DNA from 2 places in the Paenibacillus sp. FSL P4-0184 genome. Region 2 is predicted to be linked to the other one. Evidence: a T-box and tRNA genes for the amino acid it is inferred to sense, from the RefSeq annotation. Region 2 holds a T-box; the other holds one or more tRNA genes.

Region 1 (15,601 bases), 1.7 Mb from region 2:
GTAGAAAAGATACGGAGGGCTGGGAAACGTTGCTGGAGGTTCGTAAGGCGCAATCTGAGTGGGAGAGAGCGTACCTAATGTTTGATGAAGCGTTGGGTCAAGATCAAATTGATTATGCTATTTATATTTTAGAGGCAGCAGAGCGCAAGTATCAGATACATCTCAAACATGCAAAGAGCATTGGATTAAATAGCAGTCAGATGTAGGCGCTAACCAAATGGAAATATAGGAGGGATCAACATGCTAAGAATGTTAGCTATAGGAGTACTGGTCATATCGGTTGTATTGTTGAGTGTAATTGTATTCCGGAAAAAACTTGGCTTTGGATGGCTTAGTCTGTTCGGAGCTCATTTGGTACTGGCTGCGCTCGCGATATATGTAGTGAATTTCTCGGGTTTAATCACACAAGTTCATATTCCCCTGAATCCCGCAACCATAGGCGCAGTAACGGTTCTTGGCCTTCCAGGCGTAGTAATGTTAATAGGATTAAGAATTATTTTGTTTTAATGCTTGACGTGAGTTTGAAAAATATGATACATTAAGTCTCGCCCCTTTGGACAAGATGTTGATTAACAACTTGCTGAAACGGTAAGCGAAAAAAAGAAATTAAAAAAACGCTTGACGAAAACAAAGGTGCTGTGATATATTATAAAGGTCGCTGCTGACAAGCAACGACAACGAAAGATGAGACATTGATCTTTGAAAACTGAACAACGAGTGAGTGGGAAATCACGAAAGTGAAATCCGAAATTAGAGAATTAATTTTCTCGTCAGATGTTTCAAAATGAGCATATCGCTCTTTTCAATACTAATTGGAGAGTTTGATCCTGGCTCAGGACGAACGCTGGCGGCGTGCCTAATACATGCAAGTCGAGCGGAGTTATTTTGAAAGCTTGCTTTCAAAATAACTTAGCGGCGGACGGGTGAGTAACACGTAGGCAACCTGCCCCTTAGACTGGGATAACTACCGGAAACGGTAGCTAATACCGGATAATTTCTTTTTTCTCCTGAAGAAAGAATGAAAGACGGAGCAATCTGTCACTGAGGGATGGGCCTGCGGCGCATTAGCTAGTTGGTGGGGTAACGGCCCACCAAGGCGACGATGCGTAGCCGACCTGAGAGGGTGAACGGCCACACTGGGACTGAGACACGGCCCAGACTCCTACGGGAGGCAGCAGTAGGGAATCTTCCGCAATGGACGAAAGTCTGACGGAGCAACGCCGCGTGAGTGATGAAGGTTTTCGGATCGTAAAGCTCTGTTGCCAGGGAAGAACGTCCGGTAGAGTAACTGCTATCGGAGTGACGGTACCTGAGAAGAAAGCCCCGGCTAACTACGTGCCAGCAGCCGCGGTAATACGTAGGGGGCAAGCGTTGTCCGGAATTATTGGGCGTAAAGCGCGCGCAGGCGGTCATTTAAGTCTGGTGTTTAAACCTTGGGCTCAACCTGAGGTCGCACTGGAAACTGGGTGACTTGAGTACAGAAGAGGAAAGTGGAATTCCACGTGTAGCGGTGAAATGCGTAGATATGTGGAGGAACACCAGTGGCGAAGGCGACTTTCTGGGCTGTAACTGACGCTGAGGCGCGAAAGCGTGGGGAGCAAACAGGATTAGATACCCTGGTAGTCCACGCCGTAAACGATGAGTGCTAGGTGTTAGGGGTTTCGATACCCTTGGTGCCGAAGTTAACACAGTAAGCACTCCGCCTGGGGAGTACGGTCGCAAGACTGAAACTCAAAGGAATTGACGGGGACCCGCACAAGCAGTGGAGTATGTGGTTTAATTCGAAGCAACGCGAAGAACCTTACCAGGTCTTGACATCCCTCTGAATCCACTAGAGATAGTGGCGGCCTTCGGGACAGAGGAGACAGGTGGTGCATGGTTGTCGTCAGCTCGTGTCGTGAGATGTTGGGTTAAGTCCCGCAACGAGCGCAACCCTTAACTTTAGTTGCCAGCAAGTAATGTTGGGCACTCTAGAGTGACTGCCGGTGACAAACCGGAGGAAGGTGGGGATGACGTCAAATCATCATGCCCCTTATGACCTGGGCTACACACGTACTACAATGGCCGGTACAACGGGAAGCGAAGCCGCGAGGTGAAGCCAATCCCATCAAAGCCGGTCTCAGTTCGGATTGCAGGCTGCAACTCGCCTGCATGAAGTCGGAATTGCTAGTAATCGCGGATCAGCATGCCGCGGTGAATACGTTCCCGGGTCTTGTACACACCGCCCGTCACACCACGAGAGTTTACAACACCCGAAGTCGGTGGGGTAACCCGCAAGGGAGCCAGCCGCCGAAGGTGGGGTAGATGATTGGGGTGAAGTCGTAACAAGGTAGCCGTATCGGAAGGTGCGGCTGGATCACCTCCTTTCTATGGAGAATCGTCTTCTGCAATGAAGACATTCAAATCGGAAGTTAAACTTTCACAATAGAACCTTAGGGTTCGAACACTCACTCGTGTTCAGTTTTGAAAGAGCAAGTCTCTTTCGTATGCGTTTGGTGGCGATAGCGGAGGGGTTCCACACGTACCCATCCCGAACACGACCGTTAAGCCCTCCAGCGCCGATGGTACTTGGACCGAAGGGTCCTGGGAGAGTAGGACGCCGCCAAGCGGACAACCATTCTTTGGTTGATTCACAATATTATATATGTTATATGGGCTTTTAGCTCAGTTGGTTAGAGCGCACCTCTGATAAGGGTGAGGTCGGTGGTTCGAGTCCACCAAGGCCCACCATATGACATTATAGAGTAACGAGGCCTCCGAAAAGTAATCGGAATTAGCTTCGAAGCTACACTTCACTTTTTGGAGTGAATTTCATGGGGCCATAGCTCAGCTGGGAGAGCGCCTGCCTTGCAAGCAGGAGGTCAGCGGTTCGATCCCGCTTGGCTCCACCATAATTTTTAATTCAATACCTTCTTTAAACTTGATCCTTGAAAACTGGATACCGAAACGAATTTGCGTTTTAGAACATCTTTTAGCAACTTGTGTAAACAAGTAAATGTTATTAGTGAGATTTTTCTTAGGAAAAATCAAGGTTAAGCTAATAAGAGCACACGGAGGATGCCTAGGCGCCAGGAGCCGACGAAGGACGTGGCGAACAACGAAACTGCCTCGGGGAGCTGTAAGCAAGCTTTGATCCGGGGGTGTCCGAATGGGGAAACCCAGCTGTGGTAATTCGCAGTTACTCATCTCTGAACACATAGGAGATGTAGAGGCAGACCAGGGGAACTGAAACATCTAAGTACCCTGAGGAAGAGAAAACAATAGTGATTCCGTCAGTAGCGGCGAGCGAACGCGGAACAGCCTAAACCTAAGAGCTTGCTCTTAGGGGTTGTGGGACGTCTCACATGGAGTTACAAAGGAATATGGTAGGTGAAGAGGTCTGGAAAGGCCCGCGATAGAGGTAAAAGCCCTGTAACCTAAACTGTGTTCTCTCCGAGACGGATCCCGAGTAGTGCGGGGCACGTGAAACCCCGTATGAATCCAGCAGGACCATCTGCTAAGGCTAAATACTACCTGGCGACCGATAGTGAAACAGTACCGTGAGGGAAAGGTGAAAAGCACCCCGGAAGGGGAGTGAAATAGAACCTGAAACCGTGTGCTTACAAAAAGTCAGAGCCCTATTTATGGGTGATGGCGTGCCTTTTGTAGAATGAACCGGCGAGTTACGTTTAACATGCAAGGTTAAGTCGAGAAGACGGAGCCGCAGCGAAAGCGAGTCTGAATAGGGCGATTGAGTATGTGGACGTAGACCCGAAACCGTGTGATCTACCCCTGTCCAGGGTGAAGGTGCGGTAACACGCACTGGAGGCCCGAACCCACGCATGTTGAAAAATGCGGGGATGAGGTGGGGGTAGCGGAGAAATTCCAATCGAACTCGGAGATAGCTGGTTCTCCCCGAAATAGCTTTAGGGCTAGCCTCGGTATAAGAGTAGTGGAGGTAGAGCACTGATTGGGTGCGGGGTCCGCAAGGATTACCAAGCTCAGTCAAACTCCGAATGCCATATACTTATTGCCGGGAGTCAGACAGTGAGTGCTAAGATCCATTGTCAAAAGGGAAACAGCCCAGACCATCAGCTAAGGTCCCCAAGTGTGTGTTAAGTGGGAAAGGATGTGGAGTTGCACAGACAACCAGGATGTTGGCTTAGAAGCAGCCACCATTGAAAGAGTGCGTAATAGCTCACTGGTCGAGTGACTCTGCGCCGAAAATGTAACGGGGCTAAACACACCACCGAAGCTATGGCTAGATACGTATGTATCTGGGGTAGGGGAGCGTTGTATGTGGGTTGAAGGTGTACCGTAAGGAGCGCTGGACAGCATACAAGTGAGAATGCCGGTATGAGTAACGAAAAGATCAGTGAGAATCTGATCCGCCGAAAGCCCAAGGTTTCCTGAGGAAGGCTCGTCCGCTCAGGGTAAGTCGGGACCTAAGGCGAGGCCGAAAGGCGTAGTCGAAGGACAACAGTTTGAAATTACTGTACCACCGTAATCCGCTATGAGCGATGGGGTGACGCAGGAGGGTAGTGACGCGGACTGATGGATATGTCCGTCTAAGCAGTGAGGCTGATGTGTAGGCAAATCCGCACATCGTTAAGGCTGGGCTGTGATGGGGAGCGAAAATTATAGTAGCGAAGGTCATGATCTCACACTGCCAAGAAAAGCCTCTAGCCAGGAGAAGGTGCCCGTACCGCAAACCGACACAGGTAGGCGAGAAGAGAATTCTAAGGCGCGCGGAAGAACTCTCGTTAAGGAACTCGGCAAAATGACCCCGTAACTTCGGGAGAAGGGGTGCCCCGGTAGTGTGAATAGCACGAGGGGGCCGCAGTGAAAAGGCCCAAGCGACTGTTTAGCAAAAACACAGGTCTGTGCGAAGCCGCAAGGCGAAGTATACGGGCTGACGCCTGCCCGGTGCTGGAAGGTTAAGGGGAGTGGTTAGGGGTAACCCGAAGCTATGAACCGAAGCCCCAGTAAACGGCGGCCGTAACTATAACGGTCCTAAGGTAGCGAAATTCCTTGTCAGGTAAATTCTGACCCGCACGAATGGCGTAACGACTTGGGCGCTGTCTCAACGAGAGATCCGGTGAAATTTTAATACCTGTGAAGATGCAGGTTACCCGCGACAAGACGGAAAGACCCCATGGAGCTTTACTGCAGCTTGATATTGAATTTGGGTACGATCTGTACAGGATAGGTGGGAGCCGTAGAAATCGGAGCGCAAGCTTCGGTGGAGGCGCCGTTGGGATACCACCCTGATCGTATCTAGGTTCTAACCTAGTACCCTTACCGGGTACGGGGACCGTGTCAGGCGGGCAGTTTGACTGGGGCGGTCGCCTCCTAAAGAGTAACGGAGGCGTTCCAAGGTTCCCTCAGAATGGTTGGAAATCATTCGAAGAGTGCAAAGGCATAAGGGAGCTTGACTGCGAGACCTACAAGTCGAGCAGGGACGAAAGTCGGACTTAGTGATCCGGTGGTACCGCATGGAAGGGCCATCGCTCAACGGATAAAAGCTACCCTGGGGATAACAGGCTTATCTCCCCCAAGAGTCCACATCGACGGGGAGGTTTGGCACCTCGATGTCGGCTCATCGCATCCTGGGGCTGAAGTAGGTCCCAAGGGTTGGGCTGTTCGCCCATTAAAGCGGTACGCGAGCTGGGTTCAGAACGTCGTGAGACAGTTCGGTCCCTATCTGTCGTGGGCGCAGGAAATTTGAGAGGAGCTGTCCTTAGTACGAGAGGACCGGGATGGACGTACCGCTGGTGCACCAGTTGTTTCGCCAGAAGCATGGCTGGGTAGCTACGTACGGACGGGATAAGCGCTGAAAGCATCTAAGCGTGAAGCCCCCCTCAAGATGAGATTTCCCAATTAGTAAGACCCCTTGAAGACGACGAGGTAGATAGGTTGGAGGTGGAAGTGCAGTAATGCATGGAGCTGACCAATACTAATCGGTCGAGGGCTTATCCTATACTTAAAACGTAAATTCAATTCGGATTCAGTTTTCAGGGAGTCAAATTCCTGTTTGGATTGCTGTGGTACTGATATCGTTTGGAGAGATACCCAAGTGGCTATAAGGGGACCCTCTGCTAAGGGGTTAGACTGCGTAAGCGGTGCGTGGGTTCGAATCCCACTCTCTCCGCCATTTTCAATCCATAGCATTTCTAATTATTGTGGCGGTGTAGCTCAGCTGGCTAGAGCGTACGGTTCATACCCGTGAGGTCGGGGGTTCGATCCCCTTCGCCGCTACCATAATACCTGGAGGCTTAGCTCAGCTGGGAGAGCATCTGCCTTACAAGCAGAGGGTCGGGGGTTCGATCCCCTCAGCCTCCACCATTATTACTTTTTTAGAATTACTTTTTACACCGTGCCGGTGTAGCTCAACTGGTAGAGCAACTGACTTGTAATCAGTAGGTTGGGGGTTCAAGTCCTCTCGCCGGCACCATTATTATCAATGCGGAACCGTGGTGTAGTTGGCCTAACATGCCTGCCTGTCACGCAGGAGATCGCGAGTTCGAATCTCGTCGGTTCCGCCATTTTTTTCCACAAGACTAGGGTGGGAAGTTTAATGCTACCACTTTATTTTTATGTCAATTTAATATGGCTCGATAGCTCAGTCGGTAGAGCAGAGGACTGAAAATCCTCGTGTCGGCGGTTCGAATCCGTCTCGAGCCACTTTTTCCTGGGGGATTAGCGAAGTGGCCAAACGCATCAGACTGTAAATCTGCTCACGTACGTGTTCGGTGGTTCGAATCCATCATCCCCCACCATTTATGAGCCATTAGCTCAGTTGGTAGAGCACCTGACTTTTAATCAGGGTGTCGAAGGTTCGAGTCCTTCATGGCTCATCCCAAACAGAAAGTCATCACCTTATGGTGGTGGCTTTTTTTGTGTTTTATGGTTGTATTATAGTAGCGCGCTACTGTAGCGATTAACATAATATAAGAGAATATGCTAAAATAGGCGAAAAGAGCAAAAGTGGTGGAGCATGGTGACTATGGATAGTGAGACATTGCGGAAAAAATTAGAGCAGCTCACCGGAAAGAGAACCGGAATCAAGCAGTTAGGGAGGCAGCATTCAGCTTCTCTTTTTAGCATGGGATTAGAAGGACAGGATCAGCTGGTAATCCATGAGGGTCATCTCTGGGCACCTTTGTATGAGAGTGACGGACGTATAACCGCTGTCTGGGTAGAAATGGAGGGGCTCACCTCTCTGGAAGTACAACTGGTCAACTATGCAGTTCGAAATTTTGCTATTGCACTTAAAGCTACAGGGCTTAGAGAAGAAGGTGAAGTGGAGGCGCGGCAGCTTGGCGCTTGGTTGAACACGGAGCTAGAGCAAGAGAAGAATGACACTGAAATTCCCGATGAGATCACCCTAAAGGGACGTCTGTTCGGAGATATGATTCCATTCCTCCTTAGTAGTGAGATTGCCCATAGTCCACAGATCTCTTATCGTTCACTGATGAAATTACTGCGTAGCTATTTTGAGAACGAAATTCTGCTCATTCCCCTTCAAGAGAAGGAATGGTTAATTTTAGCTCGTAAAGAATTACTTACGGGCGGGGATGATAAGGATGATGAAGAAGAGAGTGTAGATGATCTTCTAGCACAGACTAGTATGGGGTTACATGAGCTGATAGCTAGTGAATGGGTAGGGGTATTCCATTTGGCAGTAGCTCCGGCTATAGTCCCTGTTAAGGGATTGACTGGATCTGTAGCTTTGCTCAGGGAGACGATTGTTCTCGGTCGTATTTTTCAAGTAGGAGAGTATATTCATTTACCTTGGGAACTGCATTTGGAACGTCTGGTTAACAGCATTCCTGATGTACGCCGCAAACAGTTGCTTGGACAAATTGGTGACTATTCCTCTGTACTATCAGATAAAGAAATGCTGCTGACTTTGGAGACCTTTTTTGAGATGGACTGTAATGTAAGTGAAACCGCCAAGAAGTTGTATATCCATCGTAATACGCTGCTTTATCGTCTGGATAAGATAAAACAAGAGACCGGAGCAGATGTACGAAGCTTTGGGGACGCTGCTATTGTTAAGCTTACTATGCTTTTGTATAAAGTGACGAAAAGGAAATAGGTTTTTTGTGAACCTTACAAATAGCCATAGTGTCCCGACTGGGGTAATATAAATGTACAAGGAAACAGATTTTTTATATTAACTAATTAATAATTAACTCGAGGGGGAAATACAATGGCAGGCGTACGTTTAGAGCATATTTTCAAAAAATACCCGGGTTCAGATAAAGCAACAGTAATCGATATCAATCTTGATATTAAAGATAAGGAATTTCTAGTATTGGTTGGACCTTCCGGTTGCGGTAAATCCACAACTTTGCGTATGATCGCTGGTTTGGAAGAAATCTCCGAAGGTAAAATGTACATTGGCGATCGTGTAGTTAATGACGTTGCACCTAAAGACCGCGATATCGCGATGGTATTCCAATCCTACGCCCTGTATCCGCATATGAGCGTATACCAAAACATGGCTTTCGGTTTGAAACTTCGTAAAGTGAAGAAGGATGAAATCGACAAGAAAGTTCGCGAAGCTGCTAAAATTCTTGATATCGAGCATTTGCTAGATCGTAAACCAAAAGCGCTTTCCGGTGGTCAACGCCAACGTGTCGCTTTGGGACGCGCTATCGTACGTGATCCACAAGTCTTCTTGATGGATGAGCCTCTTTCCAACTTGGATGCTAAACTTCGTGGTCAAATGCGTGCTGAAATCACTAAACTGGTTAAGCGCCTTGAAACTACTTGTATCTACGTAACGCATGACCAAACAGAAGCTATGACAATGGGTGATCGCATCGTAGTTATGTATGATGGTATCATTCAACAAGCAGCTTCCCCTGAAGAGTTGTACAATGAACCTACAAACTTGTTCGTAGCTGGATTTATCGGATCCCCTACTATGAACTTTATCAATGGTACTTTGTCCGAAGTGAGCGGTTCTATCCGTTTCCGTGCTGAGAACCTTGATGTTGAAGTACCAGGCGGAAAAGCTCAAATCATCCGCAACAAAGGTTACATCGGTAAAGAAGTAATCATGGGCGTTCGTCCAGAAGATATCCATGAAGAGCCAGTATTCTTGGAAGCTTCCCCGAACACAATCTTCACTTCATTGGTTGATGTTACTGAAAACCTTGGTCACGAAATGCTCCTTTACTTGAGCGGCCTTGGTAAATCTACTGTAATCGCTCGTGTAGATGGACGTTCCACTACTCGCGAAGGCAGCAAGCCTAAATTGGCTATTGATATGAACAAAATTCACTTCTTTGATAAAGAATCCGAAGCTAACATTTTGTTGGGATAAGATTGTAAAGATCTTTTCTCTCTTGATAAAGCCACCCGAAAGGGTGGCTTTATTGTTTAGATGGCCCCTGTTTGGTTAGGCGCTAAGATTGCATTCATAAGCGTTATCAATTAAGATAGCAGGAGAATTACCTCCGGAATGTAAAGAGATCGCTGCCAACCGGACGCAGTAAGCGGACAAATACCGCAGGTGACGAAAGGACGAAATTACATGGCTAAGAAAGTAAAAGTATCTGAATTGGTACAGCATTTTCAATTAGAGGTTATTTCCGGCCAGGAAGGTCTAAAGAGACCCATTACAGTCGATGACCTGAATCGCCCTGGACTAGAGATTGCTGGTTATTTTGAATATTATCCAGAAGAACGTGTTCAATTGCTAGGCAAAACAGAACTCGCTTTTTTCTCCATGCTGCCCGAAGCTGAGCGGAAAAGCCGACTTCGTGGAATTTGCAATGATAACACACCTTGTATTGTAATTACACGTGGTTTAGAAGTGCCTCAGGAGTTAATTGACATAAGTAATGAAAAGGCCCTTCCTGTACTTCGCAGCTCGATGGCTACGACTATTTTCTCCAGCCGTTTGACGAGCTTCCTAGAAGGAAAATTAGCCCCTACGGCGACTATTCATGGCGTACTTTGTGATGTATATGGTGTAGGTATGCTAATTACGGGTAGTAGTGGGATTGGTAAAAGTGAAACAGCCCTTGAGCTTGTAAAACGTGGTCATCGATTGATTGCTGATGATGCCGTAGAAATCCGTCAGACTTCAGATAACCAGCTGCATGGTACAGCCCCTGAGTTAATCCGTCATTTACTGGAGATCCGTGGAGTAGGTATCATTAATGTAATGACACTTTTTGGTGCGGGTGCCATTCGTAATCATAAACGGATTACACTTGTTGTTAGATTGGAAGCGTGGCAACAAGACAAGCAGTATGATCGACTTGGACTTGATGAGGAAACGACACGGATTATTGACACAGATGTTCCGCTTGTAACGATTCCCGTACGCCCAGGACGTAACCTTGCAGTTATTATAGAGGTTGCAGCGATGAACTATCGCCTGAAACAAATGGGCTTTAATGCAGCCCTGCAGTTCACGAATAAGCTAACTGCGACCATATCTGAAGATATGGATGATCTCGATTAGGAGTGTGAGAGAATGTTCCCATTAGCACTAAATCCTATTGTCTTCTCAATTGGATCACTGCAAGTACACTGGTACGGATTAATACTAGGTTTCGGTGCACTCGCGGGGTTATTTCTTGCGATCCGCGAGGGCAAACGGTTTGGTATACCACAAGAATTCTTTATGGATATGCTGCTGCTAGGTGTGCCTTCGGCCATTATTGGGGCACGGATTTACTTTGTAGCGTTTAAATGGGAGGATTATAAGGATAATTTAATAGATGTCTTTAAGATCTGGAATGGTGGCATCGCCATTTACGGTGCGTTAATTGGAGCCATTATTTGCGGGATTATTTATTTCCGCTATAAAGGCTACCCCTTCTGGCGTATCGTTGATATTTGTGCACCTGGACTACTTGCGGGTCAAATGATTGGACGCTGGGGAAACTTTGTCAACCAAGAGGCATACGGCAGCGTGGTTGAAGAGTCGTTTTTACGGGATAAACTGCATTTACCTGACTTCATTGTGAACCAAATGTACATAGGGGATGCTTTTCATCATCCGACCTTCTTGTATGAATCTCTTTGGAGCTTACTGGGTATCGCGCTACTAATGGTTCTTCGTCGTCAGAAGTTTGTGCGAGCCGGTGAGATCTTCATGTCTTACTTTATATGGTATTCCATCGGTCGTTTCTTTATTGAAGCCATACGTACAGACAGCTTGGCATTTAATGGAAGCTCAGGCTTGGCGTCCTTTATGAACGGATTATGGAAACCGATGGAATGGTTAGGTTTTGAGCAAGGATACTTGGACCCAAGCTATGGAAATATCCGTATTTCTCAGCTGCTTGCTCTACTGATCATCGTCGCAGCTGTACTGCTTATCATTATTCGTAGGGTCACCGGAGAGCCTAAAGCACATTATTCTGATCCTATCGTATGTACTAAACCGATCAAAGCAGATACCATAGTGCCTGAAAGCGCAGTAAATACACCGCAGAAAGCTCGTCACGGGGCTCAACCTGAGCAAGGACAGCCTGCGGATGGAGATAAGAAGGAGCAGTAAAGCTTATGATAGAATGCGTTCTTTTTGATCTAGATGGAACGATTGTCGATACGAATGAGCTAATTATTAGTTCGTTTATGTACGCGCTGAAGGACAATGGTCTAGCTCCACTCACTAGGGAAGAGATTATTCCGCATATGGGCACAACCCTTCAGCAACAGATGAGAGTCTTCTCTGGACTTGAGGATGTAAGTGGTGCGCTTGAGAAATCCTACCGTTCTTATAATTATGAACATCACGATGAGTTAGTACGTCCCTTTCCTCAAGTGAATGAGACAATGGAAGAGCTCTTACGTCGTGGAATTAAAATGGGGATTGTGACCACAAAAATTCGTCCAACAACGATTAAATCGCTTGAGATGTTTGATTTGCTAAAGTACATGGATACGATTGTGACGGTGAACGATGTTACTGAACCAAAGCCACATCCAGAGCCTGTTCTGACAGCAGTCAATAACCTTGGCGTTGATCCTCGTAAAACACTTATGGTGGGTGACAGTACGGTTGATATTCAGTCAGCAAAAGCTGCTGGTGTATATGCGGCTGGAGTATCGTGGTCTTTAAAAGGCGAAGAGACTCTCCGCAAGTATGATCCCGACTATATCATCCATAACATGAAGGATATTATAGAAATTGTGGAGCGAGGAACGAGTGAATCGTGAGAAAGTTAACCCGATATCCTGTAGAAGGTCATAACTCACTTTGGTACATTTACCGTACGGTCAGCCCGTGGAAGGGTGTCCGCAACTTTATTTTTATTCAGATTGCCCGTTATTGCCCGATTCTACCGTTAAAGAACTGGATCTATCGTCGGATTCTCGGGATGAAGGTAGGCAAGCATACCTCCTTCGGTCTGATGGCGATGGTGGATGTATTTTTTCCGGAAAAAATAACGGTGGGTGAGAACTCTATTATCGGTTATAACACGACGATTCTGGCGCATGAGTATTTAATCAAGGAGTATCGCCTGGGAGAAGTAGTGATTGGTGAAAATGTATTGATTGGCGCGAATACAACGATTCTTCCCGGTGTAACCATCGGTGATTGGGCAGTTGTTGCCGCAGGATCAGTAGTACACAAGAATGTGGCGGCTGGCTCTTTTGTAGGAGGCAATCCACTGCGAGAGCTACGTCCAGCTTCATCGGAAGATTCTTCGGAACAAGTGTAAAAGATGCTTCGTAAACCCTGCAGTTTCATATTGCGTTTTTTTAGCGCAGGATCTGCAGGGTTTCTTGCGTCTTGGAGAAGCATATTAAGAAAACTTTAAGATCTTCTTAAGTTTTTTATTCGGATGTAGGCGGTATAATTAACCTTAGTAATCACGTAAATCCCACGCTAGGCATTCAGCGTCAAATATCAGAATGTAAATTCAGCAAGTGCAGACTTCCTGGTATGTTCAGTTTCCACATTCCGCTTAGCGTCTCTATGAACAACCATCATAGTAGAGAAGAGGAATTTAATATGAATACTGTGAGACAGGAAAGGCTGCCCCAGCTGGATATTTTCAGAGCTCTAGCTATATTAGGAGTGCTGCATGTGCATGCCTCATCTTTTGCTGCTGGAGAGCAGGCACTGCATTCACCTTATTATTACTGGCTGAACTGGATTAACATTTTCTTTAAATTCGGTACGCCCTCATTTATTTTCCTTAGCAGCTTCGTATTGTTTTATAATTATTATGGTCGTCCTGTGACACGCAGCTTGATCATTAATTTCTATCGTCGGCGATTAAAGTATATCTTACTGCCTTATTTGCTAGCTTCTATGGGCTATTATGCACTAACTCTATATGTGAACGGACGATTGATGCAGAGCCTTGGAGGCAACTTGTTAAGCTTTTCTAGAGCGTTATTCTCGGGTTCCGCATATGCGCATTTGTATTTTGTCTTTATTAGCATTCAGTTTTATTTGCTTTTTCCAGTGCTGCTTAAGCTACTGCAGAGTTCCCGCTTCTTAATGAAATGGGCGATACCGATGGGTTTGGCGCTTCAGTGGGGTTTTATTTTTTGGAATAAGTACGAACTGCACATTGTTGAAAAAGGGAGCTTGGCGATCTCCTACCTGGCCTATTATATGATGGGTGCTTATCTTGCCATTCACTTTGAGAAGGTGAAGCTGTGGCTGATAAAGCCATGGAGTGAGCTGGCTGCCAAGCAAAAGAGATGGACTGCCTTATTAGTGAGCTTGTGGTTAATTGCAGCCTTTATCCATGTGCAGCTATGGTATGTAGCCCGCCATTTTGGGGTGTGGACGGATTCGCTGTGGTACGAGCTATTATGGAATGTCCATACGATGTTATCAGCATTGGTTCTGATGTACGCTGCATTTTTGCTTTATCGTAAGGCTCCTCGTGTGATCGTTGCTTTCTTGACTCGTTTAGGTGAGTTGTCATTTGCAATTTATTTGATTCATCCGCTATTGCTGGCGATATATCGCAGGTTCCGATATCATATTCCCTTGGAATCGCTAACTTATGTTTTCTTCATCTATGGAGGACTTGTAGTTGCACTGGGAGGAAGCTGGTTCATGGTGCAGTTTGCTTTTCACCGAATTCCTAAGTCATGGATCTTCTTGGGAAGTGTTCCTCGGTCTCTAGAATCTAGTTCCAAGGTAAGGTCAGGACATGCCTCGGAGGAGATGAGGAAGGTTAATACTTGATTTGGCATCATTTTGATGCGGAGCTTAACAGGAGGAAAGATAATGAGACAAAAAGAAAGAATTCCGCAGCTGGATATTTTTCGAGCGATTGCTATTTTTGCAGTGCTAGCTATTCATGCTACTTCGCGAACGTTGGCGGAGACACTAGGTACAAACATGTTTCATCCGTTCTTATTTATTAATAAATTCAGCCAGTTCGCTGTACCTTCATTCATATTTTTGAGTGGGTTCGTGCTGTTCTATAACTATATTGATCGTCCTCTGGGTGGAAAGACGCTGGGGAAGTTCTACAGTAGAAGGCTGCTTTATATTATCGTGCCTTATGTACTATTTTCACTGTTGTATTTTGCATTAAAAATGACGGCGGGACATACATGGAGTTTACCTCCAGGGGAGATGGCTTCTAAGCTTTGGAAGTATTTGTGGACAGGAACAGCATACACGCATTTGTATTATATTATTATCATTATTCAGTTCTACGTATTGTTTCCGCTCATTCTGTGGTGTCTGCAAAAGGTTCGTCGTCTGGCGGCTTGGGCACCGCTAATCGGATTGATTCTACAATGGGGTTTTGTGTTGCTGAATAAATACATGACTAATAACGGGTATTGGCAGTTGTCCAAGGGCAGTCTGGCAATCACTTATTTCTCGTATTTCTTGCTGGGTGCGGGGATTGCAGTATACTATCCTTCTTTGAAAAAGTGGCTGGTACCTTCACGTGAAGGCTGGCGCGCCGGTAAAGGTCCGGTATGGATTACGTTGTGGTTGTTGTGGATCGTAGCTGGGGTTGTTCATGTTGAGCTATGGTTTAACAACTATACGAAGAAAACAGTCATCAATAGTTTATGGTATGAGGGATTCTCTAACCTTCATGCGCTACTCTCTTGTGTGGTGTTGTTACAAGTCTCCTTCTTATTGTACGGAGCGGGCCGAAGCTTGATTACAAGATTGTTGTTATCTGCCGGAGCTTGCTCTTTCGGAATCTATTTACTGCATCCGTTACTGCTATTTTTCTATAGAAAATTACCGTTTCACGGGGGTTCTCTTGCATATACCGCAGCGATTGCTGGGGGTTGGCTCTTTGCGTTGTTAGGTTCATGGGTGGTAGTGGCCTTTGCCTTCCGATATATTAAATCGGCTTGGATCATCTTCGGCTCGGGTCCACAGAAAGCAAAGGCAGAATCGAAAAGTGCATAGTCTATTGCAAGGAAATATAAAAGCGTCGGTTTTCCCACATATGTGGGCAGACCGACGCTTTTTATTTTTGCCCTATTCTCCAGCTTGTTCTCGCTGAAATTCTGCAATGGCTTGATACTGGCTTTCGAGACTACGGTAGACAGAAATATAGATCGGCAGCAGCTGCTTGTATATTTTGGTATGTTCATCCAATGGATCATGCTTATAGGTTGAACCAATCATGTCAAACACCACATC
Region 2 (15,601 bases):
TAATTTCACGGGACACTAACATAAATTGTGCTGGGAAATTATTACTTCCCCGAACAGGCGACACCTTCGTTTCCAGCCATACCCATTGCCCTTCAGCTCCACGCATTCGTAGCTCTGAGATACGAGGGGTTCCTTGAACGACACTCTTTAGTTTAGCCCAAGCAATTTCCGGTTCGCGAATGTAGTTGGAGAGTGGGTCACCCTTTTTAGGAACATAGCCGAGAATACTTGAATGTGAAGGGGAGCTATACAGTATCAACCCGTTAGGATCAGTCAAAATAATAAAGTCAGACATGGTTTCACCGATTAGCTGATAGAGTGTTTGTTCTTCCAGCATTTCATTTTTGAGCCAAATGATTTTGCGACCCAGATAAATAATAACTAGAAGCAGAATAAAGAAGACCAATGAGTATAGCGCAAAGAGTGCACTCTTTTTATCTTGGAACCCATCTGTTACTTGTAAAGCGTAGGTGTCTATCAGGTCTTCTGATTGATCCAGATGAGTTCTGACTTCATTTAACTGCATGTTCAGACTTACAGCATGATATGAAGCAGGGTCCCATCCGATTTGCATCCGTTCAGCAATCAATGTACTCCCTGTACTCTTCCATAGGACTAGGGATGTTTCGAAGGCATGGAGCTCGTTCTCTAATTCAGTAAGTATATTTGTCTGTTTCAAATCACTGTAGGGTTTGTTGATAGATTTGATGTCTGAACTTGCTAGGCCTACCCGTTCTTGTGCTTGTTGATTATTGTCCTTAAATTCCTGAATGAACTGATCACGTTCAGCGTCAGTGAGGTTCGAGCTCATGGAGGAGTGGAGAGCGATTGCGGCTTGATACAGATCACGATCAGCGCTCAGTATGAGCTCAGAGTTCTCAAATACATCTTCATATAAAGAATCTGACATTCTGTTAATAGTGTGATTTAGATAGAGTAAAGAAGCTACACTAATCCCAACCAGTAGAATGGAGATCGCAGCAAAAATAAAGATTAGTTTGCGTGTTACTTTGATATCGAAAAATCCAGCCACGGTCATCTTCTCCCCGCATAAGATGTTTAACAAATCTTATTGCTGCTAACCTATAACCTGCGGAACTTCCATTTGTGGCAGGCGTGTTTTATTTTCAGGCAAAGATGTTGAGAGTGATTATGTAAAAAAAAGAGGTGTTGTAACATAGTGGGAATTGAGGCATGGGAAAGATAAATTGTGTGTGGATCGCAGTTTGTAGTACAACAAGTATATAGGACGTCCTACTTATAGAGCAATCGCTTCCTCAAATAAATATCAATAATAAAAAATTTTAATGATTATGGTATGGGCCTATTGCCTTATCTATATTCAAATCCATAAATCCTATTACCCAACGCCTTCGTAAATGATACCCAGCTCAGCCCCAAAAATATGCGTTCTGTTATGTTAAAAAAGCTGCCTAGTCATAATAATGACTAGGCAGCTGACTTGAAGTTACTATTCGTTACGTAGTGCATGAATGGGGCGAAGCCGTGCGGCTTTGTTCGCAGGCATCATTCCGAAAATCACGCCGATAAGCAAGGAGAAAACAAAAGATATCAGTACCATATCCCAAGCAATGGATACTGTAAGTGAAGTGTACTTTCCTAGTAACCAACTACCTGCGACTCCAATGCCAACACCGATCACCCCACCCAATCCGCTAAGCACAATGGATTCGATCATGAATTGAGCGAGAATATCGAACTTTTTGGCGCCGATTGCTTTGCGGATACCAATTTCTCTTGTTCTTTCATTGACGGATACGATCATAATATTCATAATGCCGATCCCCCCGACAAACAGTGAAATGCCGGCAATTCCCGCAAGTGCCATTGAAAGCGTAGCTGTCGTAGAATTTACAGTATCCAGCATCTCTTGTGAGTCAAAGACACTAAAAGCATTATCCGCATAATTAAATTTAGCATCCAGTGTACTCTCTAGTTTATATTTTACGGTAGCTACAGTGTCTGCTGAAGTCGTCGCAATTGTGATGGAACGTACGCCTTTGCTTTTTAACTGACGTTCTGCAGTAGCTATAGGGATCAATAAGATATCATCGTTGGAACCACTTAGACTAGAGCCTTTCGCTTCCAAAAGACCGACGATTTTATAGCTGATCCCGTTTAGCTGTACCTTTTGGCCTACAGGATCATCTGTACCGAATAAATCCTCAGCCGTACCTGTGCCGATTAGCGCTACCTTCTGCCGGTACTCCGTATCAATATCAAGCAGGAAACGTCCTGACTGTACATGAAAATCCTTAACGTCCTCATAAGAAGGTGTAATGCCCTCAACAGTAACGCTGACATTCTCAGTATTATGCTTGGCTGTAACGTTGCCACTGATCACAGGAGCTACATTTTCTATCCCCTCTATATCTCCAAGTGCCAAGGCTTCTTCATAGGTGAGGGAGGTGGTAGCCCCACGGCCAGTGATGTTTACCGTCAGTTGATTTGTTCCGAGTCCATTAAGCTGCTCCGTAATCTGAGAAGTAGTTCCCTGCCCCACAGAAACGAGGATGATAACGGATGATACACCAATAATAATACCCAGCATCGTTAAAAAAGCTCTTACTTTACTGCTGTAAATACTTTTTAGAGCCATCCGCATACTTTGAAATAATTTCACCTCGCATTCCTCCGATCTTCTACGAGGTTGCCATCCTGAATACGAATGATCCGCTTCGCTTGCTTTGCAATTTCGAGGTCATGTGTGATTAGGATGATTGTATGACCCTGCTCATTTAATTCTCGTATCATCTGCATGACCTCTTGTCCAGTTCGCGTATCAAGCGCCCCGGTAGGTTCATCTGCAAGTAAAATCGGGGGAGATCCAGCCATGGCTCGCGCAATCGCTACACGCTGTTGCTGTCCTCCTGAAAGCTCAGAAGGTCGGTGATGCATTCTCTCCTCCAAACCAACTTTAAGGAGTGCTTGCTGCGCTGTTTCTCTACGTTCTCGATGTGAGAGGCCGCGGTATATTAGCGGAAGCTCCACATTCTCGACAGCAGACAACTTGGGGAGGAGATTGAAGTTTTGAAAGATAAAGCCGATCTTCTCATTCCGGATAACTGCCAGCTTGTTGTCGGATAACTTGCGAACCTCTTGTCCGTCTAGAAGATAGCTTCCCTCATCCGATACATCCAGGCATCCGAGCATGTTCATTAGTGTTGATTTACCAGAACCGGAAGGACCTATAATCGCGACGAACTCTCCGAAGTCGATTGTAAAGGAAAGATTTTTTAGTACCGTCATAGTTTCTCCGGCCATAGTATAGCCATGGGTCATATTCTGGACTTGGATCAGTGGCGTTAAAGCACTCATCTACTGCCACCTCCGCCACCACCAGGTGCTCCACCCGTGCCACCAGCACCTCCTCCACTGAAGCCACCACCGCCACTAAAGCCGCCGCCGCCGAAACCGGCGCCACCCATACCGCCCATGCCACCTTGCATTTGCATCTCAGTACTAGTTGTACCTGTTTTGGTAGAGATGACAGTAGGGATGATCACTTTGTCTCCTTCATTAAGCCCACTGACAATTTCAATACTGCTCTCATCATGGATGCCCACTTCGACGGAAACTGTTCGCTGATTACTATTTCCACGGTTTCTTGTGCCAGCTGCTCCGTTAGGCATAGTACCGCCGCGAGCATCAGGCGCTCCACTAGGCATAGCGCCATCGCGAGCATCAGGAGCCCCGCTAGGCATCGGTGCTTGGCCCTCGCTAGAGGCTTTTGAGGAATCGGTTGAATCCGCTGTTAAAGGGAGAGAAACTGTGTACTTGCCATTTCTTTCTTGAACAGCTTCAATAGGTACGGTTAACACATCTTTTTTCTCAGCTGTTGTAACTGAAACTTCTGCCGACATCCCTACAAGGGCACCTTCGGAGGTGGTTAAGCCAACGGTAACATCGAAGAGGGAGACTCCGTTCGAGACGGTGCCTTCCTTGGCAATCTTAGTAACACTTCCCTTGAATTCAGTGTCGGGCAGGGCATCCAATGAAATGATAGCAGGCATCCCTATTTTCACTGTAGGAATATCAAGCTCATCCACCTGCACTATGACGCTTAAATTAGCATAATCGGTGATATCGATGAGTTCAGAGCCATCCATCGCTTTTTCACCGCTGGCTATGTTAACTGCTGTAACAGTTCCGTCAATAGGGGCGGTTAGGGGATCTGGAGGGATCATATCCTCTTGTACAGCTGCAATTTTTTCGATTTGAGAAGCGATATCCGTTTTCGCTTTTTCAATCGAACGTTTGGCACTGGCTAATTCATCCTCGGAGGCACCTGCCACAGCAAGCTTCTTATACTGCTCCTGCTTGTCCTGAAGATCCTCTTCAAGCGAGGTACGAGAGGTTTGTTCCTGCTTGAGATTGTCGCTCAAATCATTGCCTTCGAAGGTAATTAATGTCTGACCTTTTTTCACATTGTCGCCTTCTTTGACAAGCACCTCAGCTACGGTTCCAGCGTCCTTCGTTTTCACTTTTCCTGTTTCAGTGGCCGTGACGGAGCCTGCTCCAGATACATTTACTACGATATCGCCCTTCGTAACCGTGGCTGTATTAACGGGCACTTCAGCAGCCTGACTGCTCTTATCAGGCAAAAATGTATACACCAACAATCCGGCTGTTGCTACAGCTACTACTCCGATGGTCCAGAGCAACACTTTTTTCTTCTTCATTTCTTTCCTCCATAGATCATCAAATTTCTTTTAACTTAGGTCACCCTCGCGCACTTACTAAGTGTCGGATGGATTGTTAGCACTAGAATCGGTGTTTGAAGTGGAATTGTTGTTTGAAGTCGTTGACGCTGCCTGATAAGTGACAACATAGGTCCCAGTTCCTAGCAAATTTCGATGACCTTGGAATTCGTCGTATACATTCAATCGGATCGCGCCGCCACCTAGAGTTTTGTAAAGATTGCTTGTGAATGTTGTGGTGTATGACTTGAAGTTCCCTAATGGTAGATCTGTGCCCAGTGTTAATGTCTTCTCCATCGTTTGTCCGAAGGGGTCGATCAGCTCTAGTACAAGCTTGTGCTCATAGGTACCCGATTCGTAAAGCGTGCTGCTCGACAGGTTGTAGGTTAGGACAGTGCTTAGCGTATCTTTTCCACCAGTGACGGTGGCGACTGCATTTGTAACGGATAGGGTATAAGGGAACAATTCTACATCCAAAAGATTGCTTTTTGACTCTACCGCAACATTATTTAGTCCCAGTGACACCGTATTGATATATCCCGTTGATTTCCCGCCAGGAGCCGTAAGTTTTCCTTCGGATACCCCTTCACCGACATAAAGAACAAGCTGAGAAGGATCTACTCCTAGTGGGAGCTTAGTCCAGACGGTAACCAGATTTTTTCCGTTAGGGCTCGTGGAAGTTGTAGACTGGTTGACCTCGGCTTCGTAATATTGATTGTCAGGCGTTTTGTAATAAGCTACGAGTTGAGCCTGCTCCGATTTACGTGTTTCCTCACTGTTCATTTCCAGTTCTGTGTACATGATATTGGAGCTCGCACCCTGATAAACCGTTGTCCGGCGCTCTAACACTTCTGCTTTTTTACTTTCAAGGTCAATTTGGAAGGAATTTAGTGCTGCAACTTCCTGAACACGGCTGTCCAACTGATTTGTACTTAAAGAAAGAAAATTAATTTTGCTTTCGCCGGAGGTTTCTTGCAGCGTTATTTTTAATTGATTGAACTGGTAGGTGTAAGGAACATTGGCCACGACATAAACGTCTGCGGATTCATTTGGCCCGAGTATGGTTTGCGTGCTTTCTGTGACAACTTGGGAAGTGCTGCTAATATCACTCTCACCAGCTTTAATGACACTTGTAAATGCAGGAAGCTGCACAGAGGTCGATTTCGTGTTGCGAATATTGATTTTAGCTACAAGCTGATCTTTGTCTGCCCAAGGTAGCCGCTGGATGTTCTCAAGCTTGACAGCAAATGTGCCGTGACTGTTCTCCAGCGCATATTCTGTATCCTGCCAATTGTTAGTTTGGAGTGTGTAAGGAATCTGATAATAGGCCGTAGGAAAAATGATCTTACCCTCTACAGCGGGTTCAGTCATTTGCAGCTGTAGCGTTCCTTGAGCTATCGTTAGCGGAACTTCTGCACTGAGCTCAATTATTTTTTCTTCAAGGGGTTTGAGTGTAAGGTTTGCGAAAGCCTTCGTGTCCACCGGAAAGCTGTATCCTTCAGCGGCTTTAACGGTAAACTCATAAGCAGGCAAAGTAATCGCCTTGTTGCCGCTATTTTTTACTCGAAATTGCAGCGTCCACTTCGCGGTGCCGTTGTCGGCATAGACATTGGCGCTTTTTAACTGCGTCTCGACAGTATTATTGTTGATCGTAAGCTTCTTGATGACATTGCTAGCTACGACAAGATCTGGTGTGGTAGCAGCGGGAAGGTTATAGGTGACGATGGGCAAAGCTATTTTTAATGAGGTATCTTCTCCAGCAAACTGCAGAGTCATATTGTCTGTCTTCATATAAGAGGGAATTTCCGTCATGTAGTAGATCGTCTTTTTTTCCTGTGGCTGTACTTTGTAGTTACTGCTCGCATCATCAAGCGTTAATTCAAATACAGATCCTCCTGCAGATGCGAGGTATCCCTTAAGTCCAGGATCACTTAGCACTTTGGTTCCTTGATTGGTTAAGCTCACACCTACTTTGGCGTATACCTTACCGTTATATTTGTAAATTTGCAGACTTTCCGTTTTGGTTGTTACGGGCTGATTATTCAAGGTTATCTTTTTACTTTGGCCTCTAGCGACCGCTTGTGAAAAAGCCACAGGCAAGGTGAAGGTCCCCAGCTTTTTTTGATAATCGGTACTGCTGAAATCCCAACCGAATACTGAAATCTTCACTCCATTTAAAAATGTAGATTTACCGACGTTTGCGTAATAGGTTACGGATTGACTGCTTTTGGAGGGGATAGATTTGATGGTTGCACTGCTGGTTACTGGGCTTCCTTGGATAACGGTTCCTCCGGCAGTAGTTACTTTAGAGAAATAGTCCACAAGATTGATGCTGCTTCCGCTCCCATTGTTATAGCTGAGGGTGTATGTAAGAATATTGCCGCCATCCTGAGTCAAAAAGCCAACATCGGTCAGCTTCACACTAAAGTTACTCTTTAAAGCTATCGAGCCGAGTTTATCCAGAGTGGATACAGTATTGGCAGTTGCTGTTTTTGTGGATGAAGTAGTCGTTGATGCAGCGTATGCTCCATACGCTGAAGCTTGACTCAGAACTGCTGCGCTAAGTATGATCACAGCTACTTTTGTTCTTCGTGCATGCATGTAATTCCCTCCCGGTATGAAAGTCCTTGTATTTTGAAGGTGATTTATGATTGAGTACAACCATGCCTTCTTAATAATGGAAATTATCAAGCTCCGCTGAACGTTAGCTGAAAAAAAGTCCCCAAAATGGCTCTGAACCTTAAAGCCAGCTTAAAGCCAGATAAAAATTGCCCTAATTATGCTTGAACTTGTCAAAACGACAGATTTTGCATATAATAAACAGACATATCTCTTGCATAAAAGAGATACCTGACAATTAGATTGAATTGTGAAATGCAGTGATGGAGAAGAGTACACAGTGCCTGACTTACAGGGAGGAGACGCCGGTGATTGAGAGCGTTTCTAGGATACAGAGCTGTCGAAGTTCACTCCGGAGCAGTTCCTTGAATTCCTTAAGATTGCCTTGTAAGGAAGCGTAGGGGAAACCGGTCACAGACCGTTATTTCTGTATAAAGTGAGATAAGTATCTGTCCAGCCAAAAGAGGGAATGAAGCTCTTAAGGGGAACAGATCAGCTTGTCTAACAAGGGTGGTACCACGGTCTTTTCGTCCCTTACCGGGAGGAAAGGCCTTTTTTTGTTGAACTAGACAATGATTGAAGGGGGCTGTACACGGCCATGAAAGAGAAGTTGGAAGCATTGAAGGTTGAGGCGCTGGCTAAGTTGCAGGAGGTTATGGATCCACAGGTTTTGAATGACCTAAGAGTGAAATATCTCGGTAAAAAAGGCGAGCTTACAGAAGTTCTACGTGGTATGGGAGGACTTAGTGCTGAGGAGCGTCCGGTTATCGGGCAAGTAGCAAATCAGGTGCGTAGTGCCATTGAGGAGATTATTGGAGCGAAGCAAGAGGCTTTTCAACAGCAAGAGACTCAGCAACGTCTACAGGCTGAAAAAGTAGACGTAACCCTGCCGGGTCGCCGCATGCAGCAAGGGGGCGTTCACCCGCTTAGCAGAGTGGTTCAGGAAATTGAGGATATTTTCATTGGTATGGGCTACCGTGTGGCTGAAGGCCCGGAAGTGGAGACCGATTATTATAACTTTGAAGCCCTAAATCTGCCTAAAAATCACCCGGCACGTGATATGCAGGATTCCTTTTATTTAACGGATGACCTGCTTATGCGTACTCAAACGTCTCCGGTACAGATTCGTACTATGCAGGCTATGAACGGTGAAGTTCCAGTTAAAATCATTTGCCCGGGTAAAGTATTCCGCCGCGATGATGACGATGCAACGCATTCCTTCCAGTTCCATCAAATTGAAGGTTTGGTTATTGGAAGCAACATTCGGATGAGTGATCTGAAAGGCACCTTGCAGCAATTCGTACAAGAGATGTTCGGCCCGAATACAGACATTCGTCTTCGTCCGAGCTTCTTCCCATTCACCGAGCCAAGCGTTGAAGTGGATGTAAGCTGCTTCAAATGTGGCGGGGATGGCTGCAGACTGTGCAAGCAAAGCGGATGGTTAGAAATCCTTGGCGCCGGCATGGTGCATCCAAATGTTCTGAAAATGGGTGGCTATGATCCTGCTAAGTATAGCGGCTTCGCATTTGGTATGGGTGTTGAGCGGATTGCTATGCTTAAATACGGCATCGATGACATCCGTCATTTCTATAACAACGATATGAGTTTTGTAAAGCAGTTCAAGGGCGTTTAGATTTTTGGTGGGCGAGCTGGCTGACGGGTTAGGAGTAAGTAGTAATTGGGTTACTGATCTTGCTTAATAAAACACTATTAATAGAAGGAACGGAGAGGAATTTTGGAACTGTAGAAGCGCTAGCGTTCGCCTTTATCCTCGGATTTCTACCACGAGAAGCGGTTCTAATCAGGAAATCTGAGGATAACAGCGATCGGAAGTCCAATATTTTTCGTAGTGACTGCTCTAAATAGGACGGGTATGAAGCTTTGATCGAGTAATCCTAAATTGTACTACTCCCACAGGAAGCAGATCGAACGGCAAGTAGATAAATACATCTGAAACATAAAGGAAGTGAGCGGACATGAAAGTATCAACCGGATGGTTGGCTGATTATACATCGATTGAAGGAGTAACCGCCGAAAAGCTAGCGGAGAAGATTACCGCTGCCGGCATTGAAATTGACGGAGTAGAGCGCCGCAATAAAGGGATTTCCGGCATCGTAACCGGCTATGTGAAATCGAAGGAAAAGCATCCTGATGCGGATAAACTGAACGTATGTATCGTGGATGCAGGTCAAGGTGAAGATCTGCAAATCGTCTGTGGTGCAAAGAATGTAGCTGCGGGACAAACCGTTCCTGTAGCTCTTGTTGGCGCTAAGCTGCCAGGGCTGGATATCAAAAAAGCGAAGCTGCGCGGGGTGTTATCACAAGGGATGATCTGCTCGGCTAAAGAATTGGGACTCAATGATAAAATGCTTCCTAAGGAGCAGCAAGAAGGAATTCTTGTACTTCCTGAAGGTACAGAGATCGGTCAAGATATTTCAAAGTTGCTGGGTCTAGATGATGAAATTCTGGAATTCGATCTGACTCCGAACCGTTCAGACTGTCTAAGTATGATTGGTGCTGCTTATGAAGTGAGCGCGATTCTTGGACGTGACATCAAATTACCTGATCCTGCGAGTGAAATGATTGAGATCAGCGGAGCAGCTGCTCAATCTATTTCCGTTAAGATTGAGAATGAAGAACATTGCAGTCATTACGCAGTTCGTTATATCTCAGGTGTTAAACCTGCAGCATCCCCGCTGTGGATTCAGAATCGTCTGATGGCGGCAGGGATTCGTCCAATTAACAACATCGTAGACATCACTAACTATGTGATGCTCGAATACGGACAGCCGCTTCATGCTTTTGATGCAGATAAAATAGAAGGCGGAGAACTCGGCGTTCGTCTTGCTCATGAAGGTGAAGTCCTGACTACACTTGATGGCCAAGAACGGAAGCTTGAGCCACATATGCTCGTTATCGCTGATGGAGCTAAGGCTGTAGCTCTGGCTGGAGTAATGGGAGGTCAGGATACGGAAGTTACTGCTGAGACGGTAAATCTCGTTCTGGAATCCGCTAAGTTTGACGGAGGAACCGTTCGTAAAACCTCGCGTCAACTGGGACTTCGCTCGGAAGCATCGCTTCGTTTCGAGAAAGAAGTGGATCCAAATGCAGTGATCCCTGCATTGAATCGCGCTGCAGTACTTATTGCACGTTATGCTGGCGGATCTGTGCATGAAGGAATTGTGCAAGCAGGAACAGTCGCAGGAGAAGAGAAGGTACTTACTTTGTCCTTGGAGAAGCTGAACCGTTATCTCGGAACAGATCTGTCCTTGCTAGAAGTGAAGACATTGTTTGGTCGTCTACATTTCAAATGCGGGGATACCGCACAAGGATTGATCGAAGTTCAGGTGCCAACTAGACGTGGCGATATCAGCTATGATGTTGACCTTATCGAAGAAATTGCTCGTCTGTACGGGTATGACAATATTCCAACGACTCTGATTGAAGGTGTTACAACGCCAGGCGCATTGACGCATAAGCAATCACTCCGCCGTGAACTGCGTCGCCTGTTGTCGCATGGCGGTTATCAGGAAGTGATGGGTTACTCCTTCATCCAGCCGAAACAAAGCAAAATGTTCCCTGAGTTATCAGAAGGCTCACAAGCGGTTAAATTGGCTATGCCAATGAGTGAAGAACGCAGTGTACTGCGTACTAGCCTTCTGCCACAACTATTGGATATTGCTAGCTATAATACCAACCGTCGTCAAAGCGACCTAGCGTTGTTTGAAATCGGCAATGTCTTCTTCACAGATGAGGAACAGTTGACTCGTCAGCCGCGTGAGCTGCCGGTGCTGGGGGTGTTGCTTAGCGGTAGCCTAACCGTGAAGCAATGGAACGTTTCTGCACAGCCTGTAGATTTCTTTGATTTGAAAGGTGCGCTGGAATCAGTATTTGCTTATTTGGGTCTTACAGACAGAATTATCTACGAGGGAGATAGTCCAGAAGGGTATCATCCTGGACGTTCCGCGTCGGTATATTTAGTCGGAGACGAGGGTCGTGTGAAGATTGGAACTATGGGCCAGCTTCATCCGGAACTGCAAAGAGAGCTTGATCTAGTGGATACTTATGTAGCTGAGATTCTATTGCAGCCGCTGTATGATAACACGCAAAGCCGTCTGCAATATAATGAGCTTCCACGTTTCCCAGGTATGGAACGGGATATTGCAGTGGTTGTAGATTCAACGGTACCAGCAGGCGATCTGCTAGCTTCCATCCGTGCAAACGGAGGAACTTTGCTGCAATCCGTACAGGTATTCGACGTGTACACTGGTGGCAAGCTAGAGAGTGGAAAGAAGAGTATTGCGATCTCCCTGCTGTATCGTCACGGTGAACATACATTGACAGATGAAGAGGTTGGAGAGGTGCATGATAAGCTATTATCAGTCCTTCAACAAACTTTTGGTGCAGAATTAAGAAAATAGCAGGAATTGTGTAAAGCCGCAGCGAATCCATTTAGAAACTGAGATTCGCTGCGGCTTTTTCTGGGTAGAGTGAAATGCGGAGGATATCAGCGAATCTATTGAATACAAGGGATTTTGCCAAATGCTTAAGAAAAAAGCTACAATAGAAACAGTAAGACTAACTTAGAATCCGCACACATACAAAGGAGGGCACAACTGTGGCTATGGACCGGACACGTGTCGCCGTGGAGATATACGGAACTTCCTATAAACTCGTCGGAAGCAGCACTGAATATATGAAACAAGTGGCCCGTTATGTTGACGAACATATGCGCTCGATTTCTAAATCACACAACAGACTGGATACGCCGCGCATAGCGGTGCTTGCAGCAGTACATATGGCGGAGCAGGCTATTCAGGTTCAGGATTTTAAAAATGAACTCAACATGATGACTGGTGAACGCAGTGAACTGCGATTGGAAGTATCTCGCCTGCTGGAGGTTCAGCGGGAGCGGCAAGAAGAATATGAACGCCTTGAAGCGGCGGCTAAGGAAGAAGCTGAACGACTGATTGCTGCGGTTGAAGAAGAGCGCAAGCGTCATCTGGAGATTCAGGAGAATGAGCGCAAGGTACATGCTAACCAGCTGCAAGAGGCGACCCAAGCGGCTGAAGCCGCACGAGAGAAGCTGGAAGAGGAGCTGCTTGCGCGTGAGCTGGAGCTGCAGGCACTGCGGGCAAGTTATGAGGCTGAACAGTCTGCTATGCGTGAGAATCATCGAGAGGAACTAGCAAATGCAGAAGCCATCCGTCTACAGCAGTTGGAAGAGCAGAAGGCAGCGCATTTGCAAGAGCTGGAGAACATCCGTGAGACGCTGACTAAGGAGAATTCAGACTCCTTGTCTGCTCTGGAGCTTGAGTTAACCGAGACCAGGTCAACCTTAGAGAAACAGCTTGAGGAAACCAAATCAACATTAGGTAAGGAACTCGAGAAGACGAAGTTGACACTGGGTAAGGAGCTTGAGAGCACGACAACGAAGCTAAGCAAGGAATTGGCTGAAGAACGGGAAGCATTACAACGGGAGCTTGCTAAGAATAAGGAACTTCGTCAGTCACAAGGTACTCAGGAACATAGACATAAGCAAAACATTCAAGAGCTCGAGAAACAGTTGGCTGAGCTTCGTGGTGGAACAGGACAACTTCAGTCTAGACTCCGTTCGGCTGAAGCCAGTCTTAAGAGTGAACGAGATGCTCGTCAGACGCTGCTCGGACAATATGAAGCGGTGGTTAAACGTGAAGAAGAGCTCAGTGAGGAGCTGCGTACTGCTACTGAGCTAGGCACGCTGTTGAATGAAGAGCTGGAAGAATTGCGCCAGCGTTATCAGCAGTCTCAGAATGAAGCATCAGAGCTGCGGAAGTCACTACAGGAAACGAATGATAATCTGCACCGTGTTCAGGAAGAACTCGCTGGATCTCTGGCGGAGGCAGCAAATTGGCAGGAGCTCTCGGATAAACGGATGGAAGATATTAGTGAGCTTGAAATGAACCTACTGGAGACCGAAGAGAAATCTTTGGCGCTTCAAATGGAGATTGAGATCCTTCGTGGTCAAGCGGATGGATTAGTACAACAGTTAGATCAGGAAGCTCAGCTTCGTACAGATGCAGAACACGAAACTGCAGCACTCCGTGAACAAGGTGGACAGGTTCAGAAGGAACTGTCTGCACTTCGTGAACGCTATGAGGAACTGATCTCTCAATATGATGAAGTGCTGCAAGATGGAGAACGTCTACAGGAAAGATACCAACTGCTGCAAGAAGAAGGCGAAGAGACAGCTCGACGCTTAGAGGAATTGTCTGAAGCTAGCCTTGAGGCCGCTGCTACGGTTGCAGAGCAGCAGGATGTTCTGAGGGAAGCAGAGGCGTACGGCGCTTCTTGGAAGCAAAAGTACGAGGAATTATTCGAGCGACAGCAGCAGTGGAGTGATTTGGAAGCGAAGCTGCGTGAAGAGATAGATATTTGGCAGCAGGAGGCCGGTGAGGCTGAGGCTAAGCAGAAATCTATTGAACGTGAACGCAGTGAGGTGCTTCAGCAGCTTGGTGAAGTCGGCGAGAACTATGAATTGGCCCAAGGACAACTTCGTCTGCTACAGGTCCAGTTTGAGATGCATCAGAATGAGCTACAGAAGATGACGGATGAGCATCGTAATCTTCAAGAGGAATATGCCAAGCTTCAGAATGAATATAATGAATGGATTCAACTGATCGAACAGGACAGTTGAATGTCGGATGCAAGAAAGAGGGCTGTACCTGATGTGTAGAGAGATCTATTTCAGGTCAGCCCTCTTTGTTTAATATATTCGAAAGAATAAGTTTCACACCATGTCTTATATTTCTAACTTAAATAAAAAGCCGATCGTCAGGGCAATTCCCTAACGATCGGCTTTTTAATGATTCATCTATTCCACAATGATTTTTGCGTTCATGCCGCTATGTCCGGATCCACACATAATCGAACAGGTCATTTCGAATGTGCCGGCTTTCTCTGGAACAATTACTTTCGAGGACTTTTTGCTATTAAGCTGGAGTTCGAATTCAGGGATAAGGATACCGTGATTGCCACTATCATTTTTAAAAATAATTTTGACGGGTACACCTTTTTTTAGATGATATTCTTCCTGATCAAAGCTGTAATTCGTAGCTGTAATTGTAAGTTCTGTTTCTGCCTCGATCTCAGGCTCCGATGTGTTAGCATTGCCAGCAGCACTATCATTGCTGTTTCCACAGGCTGTAAGTGCTATAACGAACACAATTGAAAGTAGAATTGCAAATTTTTTAATGATCCAAACCTCCTCCTAAGAAGTCCAAGCATAGTGAAAATGTGACAATTATGTAGACATCATAACTTAAAATTTAAGTAAGCGCTTTGATTAAATGTGAAAAATCCGTGAACAAGGAAGACTGTTCAAACTTTGTCGTAAATTGCAAATAAATGATGAAAATATAACTAAAATTTATTATAATGAAAGCTATTACATTAACGTATAAAAGTAGGGGATACATATTTCAAGTACTAACGATACGCTAAATACGGAGGTTTGGCACCGTAGAATCTTAAAAGGTTATTGGATGGTAGTTATTCTTTTATTAATCTCACAGTTGCTGTTTTTGTCGAATATTGACCGACTTCAAATAAAAACAACCATGGACACGAATCTATGGCACTTATTTATAGGCTGTAATTTACTAATTGTGGTCCTTATGATTACTGCGGAGCTGTGGCTTCGTTATAGTAAACAATCCCCTAAATATGGGGTGGTTAGTTGTGGATTTTTAGTGTCCTACCTTATGTATTTTGTATTAGAGCCTTTTGTCGATGGTGCTCAGATGACGCTCATGATGCCGATTATGGTCGCTCTTATTTATTTTGATCGTAAGCTCCTGTATCTAATGGGACTATTTAGTATTGTGTTTTATGCGGGAGTATATTTTGGGTTGGAACGGCCATTCCTACATAAACCGCTGCTTGAGTTCTTAATAGTAGAGTGTGTGTTTATAATATTTGTAGGGATGGCTCTTGCTGTAATTATTCGTGCGCGGGAAGCGCGTGTAAATCTGGAGAGATTAACGAAGGAAGGCCAAGATCTAATGGTGGAGAGGGCTATTTCGGATAAGCTGCTGAAGATAGATGCACTCACTGGACTATATAATCATAAAACCTTTCATGAATATTTGGATTCATTATTGGAGCAATGTGAAAGCAACAATCTTCAACTACAGCTGGCGCTCTTCGATATAGATAACTTCAAGCAAGTTAATGATACCTACGGACATAGGGTTGGGGACCTTGTTCTTAAGGTAATTGCG

Evidence for each region. The T-box of region 2 lies ahead of pheS (phenylalanine--tRNA ligase subunit alpha). A T-box ahead of a tRNA ligase gene usually reads a tRNA of that ligase, here a tRNA-Phe.
Region 1: it has a tRNA-Phe gene. The T-box ahead of pheS (phenylalanine--tRNA ligase subunit alpha) is inferred to sense a tRNA for this amino acid. The anticodon was not compared.

What each region holds. Positions count from the first base shown of each region.
Region 1 covers NZ_JBBORN010000001.1:1,972,992-1,988,592, reverse strand. The annotation lists gene MKY52_RS08505 (DUF2508 family protein) at 1-206, shown strand, start outside; gene MKY52_RS08500 (pro-sigmaK processing inhibitor BofA family protein) at 250-507, shown strand; rRNA gene MKY52_RS08495 (16S ribosomal RNA) at 810-2,367, shown strand; rRNA gene rrf (5S ribosomal RNA) at 2,492-2,608, shown strand; tRNA gene MKY52_RS08485 (tRNA-Ile) at 2,654-2,730, shown strand; tRNA gene MKY52_RS08480 (tRNA-Ala) at 2,816-2,891, shown strand; rRNA gene MKY52_RS08475 (23S ribosomal RNA) at 3,031-5,959, shown strand; tRNA gene MKY52_RS08470 (tRNA-Ser) at 6,042-6,133, shown strand; tRNA gene MKY52_RS08465 (tRNA-Met) at 6,164-6,240, shown strand; tRNA gene MKY52_RS08460 (tRNA-Val) at 6,249-6,324, shown strand; tRNA gene MKY52_RS08455 (tRNA-Thr) at 6,358-6,433, shown strand; tRNA gene MKY52_RS08450 (tRNA-Asp) at 6,447-6,524, shown strand; tRNA gene MKY52_RS08445 (tRNA-Phe) at 6,591-6,663, shown strand; tRNA gene MKY52_RS08440 (tRNA-Tyr) at 6,673-6,758, shown strand; tRNA gene MKY52_RS08435 (tRNA-Lys) at 6,764-6,836, shown strand; gene MKY52_RS08430 (PucR family transcriptional regulator) at 6,986-8,080, shown strand; gene MKY52_RS08425 (ABC transporter ATP-binding protein) at 8,195-9,316, shown strand; gene hprK (HPr(Ser) kinase/phosphatase) at 9,527-10,465, shown strand; gene lgt (prolipoprotein diacylglyceryl transferase) at 10,478-11,509, shown strand; gene ppaX (pyrophosphatase PpaX) at 11,515-12,171, shown strand; gene MKY52_RS08405 (acyltransferase) at 12,168-12,677, shown strand; gene MKY52_RS08400 (acyltransferase) at 12,971-14,167, shown strand; gene MKY52_RS08395 (acyltransferase) at 14,210-15,364, shown strand; gene gntK (gluconokinase) at 15,437-15,601, opposite strand, start outside.
Region 2 covers NZ_JBBORN010000001.1:269,023-284,623, reverse strand. The annotation lists gene MKY52_RS01175 (diguanylate cyclase domain-containing protein) at 1-1,033, opposite strand, end outside; gene MKY52_RS01170 (ABC transporter permease) at 1,472-2,644, opposite strand; gene MKY52_RS01165 (ABC transporter ATP-binding protein) at 2,641-3,339, opposite strand; gene MKY52_RS01160 (efflux RND transporter periplasmic adaptor subunit) at 3,336-4,703, opposite strand; gene MKY52_RS01155 (hypothetical protein) at 4,761-7,322, opposite strand; T-box leader at 7,592-7,878, shown strand; gene pheS (phenylalanine--tRNA ligase subunit alpha) at 7,939-8,973, shown strand; gene pheT (phenylalanine--tRNA ligase subunit beta) at 9,317-11,761, shown strand; gene MKY52_RS01140 (hypothetical protein) at 11,959-14,016, shown strand; gene MKY52_RS01135 (cupredoxin domain-containing protein) at 14,194-14,544, opposite strand; gene MKY52_RS01130 (GGDEF domain-containing protein) at 14,864-15,601, shown strand, end outside.